2 regions of the Janthinobacterium sp. Mn2066 genome follow, and region 1 is predicted to be linked to the other one. Evidence: predicted binding sites of a transcription regulator. Region 1 holds the regulator's gene; the other holds the start of a gene.
The links. The regulator FNR, encoded in region 1, switches genes on or off when oxygen is low (the NO sensors DNR and NnrR bind a similar motif). The targets are predictions, from matches to a motif close to TTGATNNNNATCAA.

Region 2: cqsA (alpha-hydroxyketone-type quorum-sensing autoinducer synthase) is a predicted target of FNR. The motif match lies at 1,862-1,875, and genes of this name have one in related genera.

The regions. Positions count from the first base shown of each region.
Region 1 is NZ_JBMOUF010000019.1:63,141-70,441, forward strand. Features, by position in the region: gene ccoG (cytochrome c oxidase accessory protein CcoG) at 1-509, shown strand, start outside; gene ACL9RI_RS26690 (FixH family protein) at 525-1,049, shown strand; gene fnr (fumarate/nitrate reduction transcriptional regulator Fnr) at 1,053-1,811, opposite strand; gene ACL9RI_RS26700 (response regulator) at 2,029-5,130, shown strand; gene ACL9RI_RS26705 (TOBE domain-containing protein) at 5,127-5,894, opposite strand; gene ACL9RI_RS26710 (sulfate/molybdate ABC transporter ATP-binding protein) at 5,949-6,632, opposite strand; gene modB (molybdate ABC transporter permease subunit) at 6,638-7,301, opposite strand, start outside.
Region 2 is NZ_JBMOUF010000001.1:560,859-563,728, reverse strand. Features, by position in the region: gene ACL9RI_RS02440 (GIY-YIG nuclease family protein) at 1-46, shown strand, start outside; gene ACL9RI_RS02435 (MarR family winged helix-turn-helix transcriptional regulator) at 101-553, shown strand; gene cqsA (alpha-hydroxyketone-type quorum-sensing autoinducer synthase) at 558-1,793, opposite strand; gene ACL9RI_RS02425 (sensor histidine kinase) at 1,960-2,870, shown strand, end outside.

The sequences.
Region 1 (7,301 bases):
TGGACAAGATCAGGCGCCCGCGCGGACTGGTGCGCTACAGCACGGACCATGCACTGGCCAACAACTTTGATGCACGACAAATACGCCGCCGCGCCATGCGCCCGCGCGTGCTGGTCTACACCGCCATCCTGGCCCTGATCACCATCGCCGTCGGCAGTTCCTTGCTCTTGCGCACGCCGTTGAAACTGGACGTGATCCGCGACCGCGGTTCGCTGGGGCGCGAAGTGGAAGACGGCATGATCGAAAACGTGTATCGCCTGCAAATCATGAATACGTCGGAACAGCGCCAGACCTACCGCATCACGGTCGATGGCTTGCCCGGCTTGACCCTGCTCACGCGCGATGAAGTAACCGTCGAGCCGACGGAAACGCTGGCCTGGCCGATCCGCCTGCGCGCGCCGCACGGCGTGGGGGACAAAGGCTCGAACAAAATCGGCATTGCATTGACTTCGCTCGACGACGCCTCGCTGCATGTCCATGAAAAAGCGGTGTTTTTTGTACCGCGCTAAAGAAAAGGAAAAACCATGTCCCATCCCTCGCCGCTACAGGCGCCCGTCGCTCCCTGGTATAAGCACCGCTGGCCCTGGCTGCTGATGGTGGGCCCTGGATTGTCCGTCATCGTCGGCAGTGTCATGGGCTATATCGCCTTTACGCAACCCGACGCGCTGGTGGTGGGCGATTATTACAAGCAGGGCAAGGCCATCAACCAGGACTTGCGGCGCGATACAGTCGCCAGCAACCTGGCCATGGACACCCGCCTGGCCTATGACGTGGCGCAAGGCCGGCTGACGGGTTCCGTGCACAGCTTCGGCAAGGCTTACCAGGCGCCGCTGCAGCTGCACCTGGCGCACGCCACCTTGCCGGAAAAAGATATCCGGCTGCTGGTGCAGCCCGATGCACAGGGGAATTTTTCGGTAGCGTTGCCGATGCTGGAACGCAGCCGCTGGCAAGTGCTGGTGGAGAACGACAAGCGCGAGTGGCGCTTGTCGGGGATCTGGAGCTGGCCGGTGCAGCGCGCGATTACCCTGCGCGCCGACGAAGAGCTGTAAAACCTATTTGCAGTTGTCGGTACCGGCCGTAATGGCTTTCAACTTTGCTGGCTGCAAGATCTCGATCTCGCGGTTCGACACGCGCAGCCAGCCTTCCTTCTTGAATTTCGACAGCAGACGGCTGACGCTTTCGATGGTCAGCCCCAGGTAGTTGCCGATCTCTTCGCGCGACATGCGCAGCTGGAAATTGCTGCCCGAATAACCGCGCGCTTCGTAGCGCGAGGCCAGGTTGACGATGAAGGCGGCAAACCGCTGCGTGGCCTGCATATTACCCAACAACAACATCACGCTTTGCTCACGCGTGATTTCCTGGCTCATCATGCGGTGAAAATGGCGCAGCAGGGTCGGCATGTTTCCCAGCAATTGTTCCAGGCTGGAAAACGGGATTTCACACACTTCGCTGTCTTCCAGCGCCACCGCGTTGCAATGGTGGCGGTCGGCGCTGATGGCGTCCATGCCCAGCAGTTCCCCGGCCATCTGGAATCCCGTCACCTGCTCTTCGCCACCCGGATTGATCTGGTACGTCTTGAAGTGCCCCAGGCGTATTGCATACAGATTCTGGAATGCATCGCCGATGCGGAACAGCGAAGCGCCACGGGGCACCTTGCGGCGGCGGCCGATGATCTGGTCCAGGCGGTCCATGTCGCCCACATCCAGGCCCATCGGCAAACACAGCTGGTGCATGCTGCACGTCGAGCAGCGCGCGCGCAACGCCTCCACGGAAACCACGGGTGGAATAGGCGAAAGTAGCGCTTCAGTCATGTCTGTACCTTTTAGAAAAATGCAACATCAAGTTTACTGCATAGTACGTTGCCATGCGACAATTTCAGCGAAAAACAGTACAAATAGCGACATCCATCCTTTAATTATATGGCAACATCGTGGAACCTCGCTATAGCGCCGTACTCGCCAGCACCGCAATGCGAAAAGGCACAGGCTGATTGCTTGCCAAGCCAGGGTATTGATAGGAAAATAAATCATGAAACCTCTCGGCATCAAAGCAAAAGTCGCCCTGGCCACCAGCCTGACCTCGATCGCCATGATCGCCCTGGTCACCATGATCCAGGTGCAGCGCATGCGCGACGACTTCACCACCGTGCTGCTGAGCCAGCAAGCGGCGCTGGTCGCGCGCACGGCGGAGGAACTCGACGACAAGCTGCAGATGTTGCTCGACATCATCTCCCAGACGGCGCAGCACCAGCCCCCCGAACTGATGCAGAACGCCGGCCAGTTGCGCACCTACTATGAACAACGGGCCGTGCTGGCCCTGTTTGACGATGTGCTGGTGCTGGACAAGCAGGGCAAGGTGGTGGCCGACGTGCCCCAGGTTCCAGCGCGCAATGGCATCGATGTGACCGACCGCGACTACTTCAAGACGGTGATGCGCACGCGCCGCGCCATGATCACCGAGCCCATGCTGGGCAAGACCAGCCACCTGCCCATCGTGCAAATGGTCGCTCCCGTGCTCGATGGCCAGGGCGAGGTAGTGGGCATCGTGATCGGCGTCTTGCGCCTGTACAAGGACAATCTGCTGGGCCATCTGCGCCAGGCCAAGGTCGGCAAGAATGGCTATTATTTTGTCCTCACGCGCGACCCCGTGCCCCTGTATGTGCTGCACCCGGACACCAGCCGCCTGCTGCAGCCCCGTTCGCCAAACGCCAATCTGGCCACCACGCAATTGCTCAAGCAGGACGGCGAGGGCAGCATGATCAGCACCAATAGCCAGGGCGTGACGGCCGTCAACAGTTTCCAGCGCCTGAAATCGGTCAACTGGCTGCTGGCTGCCTCCTTGCCCGTCGATGACGCCTTCGAACCGTTCGACGGCGTGCTGTACCGGCTGGTGCTGTGGAGTATCTTCGCCTCGCTGCTGGCCGCCCTGGTGCTGGGCTGGGTAACCGTGCGTTTGCTGTCGCCGCTGGTGCGCCTGCGCGACACCTTGCTGGCCCTGCGCGTCAGCGGCAGCCGCTTTACGCCCATCCCGGTGCAGCAGCGCGACGAAATCGGCGAACTGACCGACGCCTTCAATGGCTTGATGAGCGAGCGCGAACGGCTGCAGCAGGAAGTCGAGGTGCGCGCCGGCGAGCTGGAACAGGAGCGCGACCGGGCCGAAGCGGCCAACCGCGCGAAGAGCGATTTCGTGGCCAATATGAGCCATGAAATCCGCACGCCCCTGAATGCCGTGCTGGGCATGGTGTATTTGCTGGGCAATACCCGGCTCGACACGGAACAGCGCAAATACCTGACCATGGTGCGCGTGGCGGGCCAGTCGCTGCTGGGCATCCTGAACGACGTGCTCGATTTCTCGAAGATCGAGGCGCGCCGCATGGACTTGTCGCCGATCGAATTCGACCTCGATGAGCTGATGAATACCCTGGCCACCACCATGACCATGAATGCCGGCGAAAAGGAGCTGGAACTGGCGATCGCCGTCGAACCGGACGTGCCGCGCCGCCTGGTGGGCGACGCCCAGCGGCTGCAGCAAATCCTCGTCAACCTGGCGGGCAACGCCATCAAATTTACGGAAAGCGGCGAAGTGGTGGTGGCCGTCAGCCTGGCGCAGGACGAACCGGGCCAGCAAAACCGTTCATGGCTGCGCTTCGAAGTGCGCGACACGGGCATCGGCATGACGGCCCAGCAGCAGGAACAGTTGTTTACCGCTTTCTCGCAGGGCGACCAGAGCATCACCCGGCGCTTCGGCGGCACGGGCCTGGGGCTGGCCATCAGCAAGCACCTGATCCACATGATGGGCGGTGAAATTGCCGTTACCAGCAGCGAAGGCAAGGGCAGCCGCTTCTGGTTCAGCGTGCCCTTCGACGTGCTGGCCCAGCCCGAGGCCGAACGGCGCACGCCGGCGCTGGGGCAGCTGCGCCTGCTGGTGGCCGACGACAACCGCACCAGCCGCGAGCTGATCGTCAAGCTGATCGAGGCCTGGGGCTGGAATGCCGACCAGGTCGATTCCGGTTTCGCCGCCATCGCGCTATACCGCGAACGGCTGGCCCAACAAGAACCGTACGATGTGGTGCTGGCCGACTGGCATATGCCGGTGATGGACGGCCTGGCCACGGCCAAGGCCATCCGCGAGGCGGCGACGGGCCAGCGCCAGCCCATCGTGGTGATGGTCAATGCCTTTGCCCGCAACCACCTGGAAGAAATCTCCAGCGCGGCCGAAGCGGACGTGGTGCTGATGAAGCCGATCACGGGCTCGAGCCTGTTCGACGCCCTGCACCAGGCCCTGAGCGCCAAGGACAATGACGGCGAAGCGCGACTGCATGCACAGCCCGCAGGCACGGCGCTGGCCGGCATGCACTTTTTGCTGGTCGAAGACAATCATTTGAACCAGGCCGTGGCACGCGGCATCCTGGAACACATGGGCGCCACCCTGGACGTGGTGGCCGATGGCTTGCAGGCGGTGGAACGGCTGCGCGCAGAAGCACTGCGCTATGACATCGTGCTGATGGACATGCAAATGCCCGTCATGGACGGCTTCAGCGCCACCCACATCATCCGCACGGAGCTGCGTTTGACCTTGCCCGTGATCGCCATGACGGCGGGCGTGCTGGCCTCCGAGCGCGAACGCTGCATGACGGCCGGTATCACCGACTTCATCGCCAAGCCGGTGGTGGTGGAAGAAATGATGGAAGTGATCACCCGCCACCTGCCGGCACGTCCCCATGCGCCCGTTCTGGAAAAAACCGCGGCGGCGCCGGTGGATGAAGACGTATTTTCCATGGCCCCCCTGATGCGCGTGATGGGGCACGACGCCAAGGGCAGGGGCGTCTTGCGGCGCATGGTGGAAGATGCGCTGAACAAGGGCATGACGCCCGTGCGCGAAGCCGAGACAGCCTTGCAGGAAAACCGCCACGGCGACGCCGCGCGCATCCTGCACGGCTTGCGCGGCTCCGTCGGCACCCTGGGCACCAAGCGTTTGATCCAGGCTGCGTTTGCCGCCGAAGAAGCGATCCATACGGAACGCCTGGATGAGGTGCCGGCGCTGCTGGCAAAAGTACGGGAAGAGCTGGAGCAGGTACTGGCAGCCGCGCGCGCGTGGCTGGCGCGGCTGCAGGATGAAGACTGGGCTTAGGCAGGTACGCCCAAAATCACGCTCGACGCTTTAAAGATCGCCGTCAGCTTGCCGCCTTCGGTAATCCCCAGGTCGCTGCTGCTTTGATTGGTGACAATCGCGGCGATGGTGCCGCCGCCGGGCAGGTCCAGCACTACTTCCGTATTCACGGCGCCCGTCTGCACGCGGGTCACGCTGCCCGTCAGCTGGTTGCGGGCCGAGAAGCGGGCGCCTTCGCTGTCGGCCACCAGGATCACCGAGGACGCCTTGATCAGCGCGAACGCTTCCACGCCCACGGCCAGGCCCAGGCTTTCGCTGCTGTCGCGCGTGACGATGGCGACGATGTGTTGGCCGCCCGGCAGTTCCAGCACGACTTCATCGTTGACGGCGCCCGTCTTGAGCTGGGCAACCTTGCCCAGGAATTGATTGCGCGCGGTAGTTTTCATGGCCATTCTCCGTATGAGTAAAAGATCGTCGGCGATGCCTTCCGCCTGGCTGCCCAGCTGGCGCAGATAGCGTGCATGCTCGCGTTCGATGATACGGAAATTGTCGACCAGCTGGCGCCCGCGCGGCGTCAAACGCGTGCCGCCGCCGCCCTTGCCGCCCGTCAGGCGCTCGACCAGCGGTTCGCCGGCCAGGTTGTTCATGGCGTCGATCGCGTCCCAGGCCGCCTTGTAGCTCATCTTGACGGCCTTGGCGGCCTGCGTGATCGAGCCATGTTCGGCGATGGCGCCCAGCAGTTCCACGCGGCCCGTGCCACCCAGGTTTTCGCCGCCCACCGTCATCCATACCGAGCCTTGCAGGCCGATTCCTGCTGTTTTATCCGCTACATTATCCAATTAGGCCGCCTTATTCTCTGCACTATCGATCTGGCCGTCGCGCAGGTAAAGCACATGTTCGCCCAGGATGCGTGCGTCTTCCGGATCGTGGGTGATCAGGATGATCGGCACTTCCAGGCGCTGCTGCCACTGGCTCAGCTCCAGGCGCATTTTGACACGCAGGGCAGGGTCGAGGGCGGCAAACGGTTCATCGAGCAGCAGGGCGGCCGGATCGGATACCAATGCCCGCGCCAGCGCCACCCTTTGGCGCTGGCCGCCAGACAACTCATCGGGATACTGGTGCGCCAGTTCCTGCAAATGAAACGCGTCGAGCCACTGGTCGACTTTTTCCAGTTTGGTGCGCGCACGCGGATTGAACCAGCCCCGGCGCAGGCCAAAACCCACGTTCTGGCGCACCGTCAGGTGGGGAAACAGCGCGTAGTCCTGGAACAGGTACGCCACGTTGCGCTGCTGCGGCGCCAGGTTGATGCCGGCGGCGGAATCGAACAGGGTGCGGCCATTCAGGCGGATATGGCCTTCGCTGGGCGTAAACAAGCCGGCGATCGCCTTCAAGGTCATGCTCTTGCCGGCGCCGGACGGGCCGAACACGGCGATGCGCTGGCTACTGGAGGTGCATTGCACGTGCAAATTAAAACTGCGTTTGCCGGAGCGCAGGGTTGCGCGGATGTCGAGGTCGAGTTGCATAGGCTTTATTTGTGAACGATGCGCCCCGGCGCCAATCGGCCAGCGGCCAGCAGCACCACGATGCAGACGGCAGACGTGATCAGCACCAGCATGTTGGCGGCATCATCCTGGCCCGCCTGCACCGCTTCATACACGGCCACCGACAGGGTTTGCGTCTTGCCCGGGATGCTGCCAGCGACCATCAGGGTGGCGCCGAATTCACCAAGAGCGCGCACGAAACCGAGCAGCACACCCGCCAGGATACCGCGCCACGCCAGCGGCAAGGTCACGCGGAAAAAGATGCCCATTTCAGAGATGCCCAGCACGCGGGCCGCCTGTTCCAGCTGCCCATCGACCGCTTCAAACGCAGCGCGCGCCGGCTTGAAGACGAGCGGAAACGCCACCACCGTGGAAGCGATCACGGCGCCCTGCCAGGTGAAGATCAGGTTGATGCCGAAGTGTTCCTGCAGCCAGATGCCCAGGGTGCCGCGCCGGCCCAGCAGCACCAGCAGATAGTAGCCCAGCACCGTGGGCGGCATCACCATCGGCAGGGTCAGCAGGGCGTCGAGCAAATCGCGCCCCGGGAAGCGGGCGCGCGCCAGCAGATAGCCGGTGCCGATGCCCAGCAATAAATTCAGCGCCGTGGCCCACGCCGCCACCTTCAGCGACAGGGCCAGCGCGGTCCAGGCG
Region 2 (2,870 bases), on a different contig from region 1:
ACTGCATCGCAGCCAAATGCAGGAACAGGGGCAGCTATTTTATTGAAGTTACCTTACACTTGCGCACTCAAGCAGTGTGCAACGACATCACCAGGAAAACATGAACGATCTCTCTACCGGCAGCCAGGATGGCGCCCTCGATTTTTGCCTGCGCCTGGCGCGCGCCCAGGCCGTGCTGGTGCGCCGGCTCGACGCCAGCCTGGGCAATCTGCATGGCCTGAGCTTCAGCGATTATCAATTGCTGTACCACTTGCAGCGCGCGCCCGGCGCCCGCCTGCGCCGCGTGGACCTGGCCGAGCGCCTGGCGCTGACGGCGTCCGGCATCACCCGCTCACTGCTGCCGCTGGAAAAAATCGGCCTGGTCGCGCGCCAGGCCGATGCGCGCGACGCCCGGGTCGGTTATGCCGTCATCACGGCAGCCGGCCAGGCGCTGCTGGCCAACGCCCATGTCACGGCGCAAGCCGTCTGCCGCGAATTGCTCAGCGATGCGCCAGCAGACCAGCTCGACGCCCTGTCCAACCTGCTGGGCCAGCTGGCAAGCCGGCCCCTGTAGTCACTCAGACCAGCGCCAGCTTGCGCAAGCGCCGCGTGGAAGGCCAATTGGCCATGCCCACGTCATCGCGGATGGCGGCGCAGGCGGCCAGCAGGCGCTGGCATTCATCGTCACGCAAGCCGGCATTCAAGGTCAGGCGCACCAGCGAACGATTTTTCGGCGTGGCCGGTGCGCAAAACACGGCGCCATAGATGCCGTGGCGTTCCAGCGCCTTGCGCAACTTTAAAGTATCGGGCTCGCTGCCCGCTTCCAGCGCGATAATTTGCTCGCTGCCATCGCTGACGTTGTAGCCGAGCTCGGCCAGGCCCTGGCGCAGCAGCACGCTGTGGCGGCGCAAGGCAGCGCGGCGGCTATCGGCGGCGCGGATGCAATCGAGCGCCGCGTCGAACCAGGCCAGTTCATGTTCCAGCAGGCAAGAACTGAAGATGGCGGGCCGCGAGGCCGACAAAAAATAGCCCTTGAATTGGGCCGAACAGGTGATCAGCCCGGCCCGGCCCGCAAACGCCTTGGCTAATGAGGCCGTACGGAAATGCACGCGTTCGGCCAGTCCCAGTTCCACCACCAGGCCCGCGCCCTGCGGACCGTGCGTGCCCAGCGAGTGCGATTCGTCGACGATCAGCATGCTGCCGCTGCGCTCGGCAATTTCCACCATCTCCAGCAAGGGCGCGACGCTGCCATTCGTACTGTACAAGGCATCGACGACGATGATGCTGGGACCATGCTTGTCCACCTGGCGCTGCAGATGGGCGCCATCATTATGCAAAAACGCATGCGCCACGGCTTGCGCCGACTGCACCCCTTCCCACAGCGACGCATGGGCCTGCATGTCGAGGTAGACGGGAATGCCGGGACCGGCCAGGCTTTGCAGCAAGCCCACGTTGGCGGCCCAGCCCGATTGCGCCAGCACGCATGCTTCGCTGCCGAGGAAGGTCGCCAGCTTGTGCTCGAGCCGGTGCTGGCGGCTGCCCTCCTGCAGGAAGACGGACGACATCAGCATCGCGCCGCCGCCCTGCAAGACTTGCGCCTGCGCCGCCAGCAAGGCGGGTTCGGCAGCGATGTTCAGATAATCATTGCCAGCGAGCATCACCGCGCCAGTCGGCACGGTTTGCCACTGGTGCAAGTGCTCGCCGCCCAGCAGCTTGGCGATGCGCTCGACATAGTGCTCGTCCATGCGCTGGCGGACAAAGGCAGGCAATTGCAGTTCGGCACGGATAGCCGGGGAGGAAATAGCGGTCAACATGAGGGACTCCTGAAGTGGTTGCGGGGGGAATTACCGCGTCCAACATGCGCGAGCCGCATGGCCAGTGATTGATACAGCTCAACGAACAGAGCAATAGCGCTGTTTTCAAAAGGAAATGCGCCGATCATGTTGTACTGATACACATCAATGAGTACCGTCCCCCACCATGACGCAAGCGCAGTCCCCTGCTGGAAAACAATGGCCAGGCAAGCTGCTCCAGCCTTTCCTGCATTTCCACGACGCCCTCGAACACCTGCCACTACGGCGTAAACAGGTGCGCGCGCTGGCCGTCATCGGCGCCGTCGGCATGCCCTTGTATTACATGCTGTGGCACACTTTTTTTCCGCAGGAATACGAATCACTGGCCCTGCGCGCGCTGGCCGGGCTGCTGTTCCTGCCTGCGCTGTGGCCGGCCCGCTTCAGCAACCGCTGCTTCAGCATGTATCTGTTCCTCGGCTTGAGCTTCGAGCTGCCCTTCTTTTTCACCTTCATGTTCCTGATGAACCACGCCTCGACGCTGTGGGTGCATTCCCTGCTGGTGGCGCTGATCGTGCTGTTCCACTTCGATACCCGCATCGCCTTGCTCGCTTACCTGGGCGGCACCGTGCTGGCCTGCCTGGCTTTTGCCGTGCTGGGCGATCCTGCCTTCCTGCTGCAACGCGCGGTGCTGCAGCAACTGCCAGTGCACTGGTTCACGATCGCCGTGCTGTGCGTGGTCAAGGTGGGCCGCCATGTGGGGGCGCAGGAAAAGCTGGCGGGCCTGGCCGCTGGCCTGGGCAGCGTGGCGCATGAATTGCGCACGCCGCTGGTCAGCGTCGAAGCCAATGTACGGGGCCTGCAGCGATGGCTGCAGCAGCGTGCAACGATGGAGTCGGATGCCGCGAGCCTGGAAGCGCTGGCCCGCATCCAGTTCGAAGTGCGCCATATGCACCATATGGTCGATCTGTTCCTGCTCAGCGCCAGCGCCGTCAGCCGCAAGCTCGAAGCGAGCGAGTCGGTTTCCATGCACGACAGCGTGACGGCCGTGCTGCGCCGCTACCCGTTCACCAGCAGCGCGCAGCGCGACATCGTCAAGGT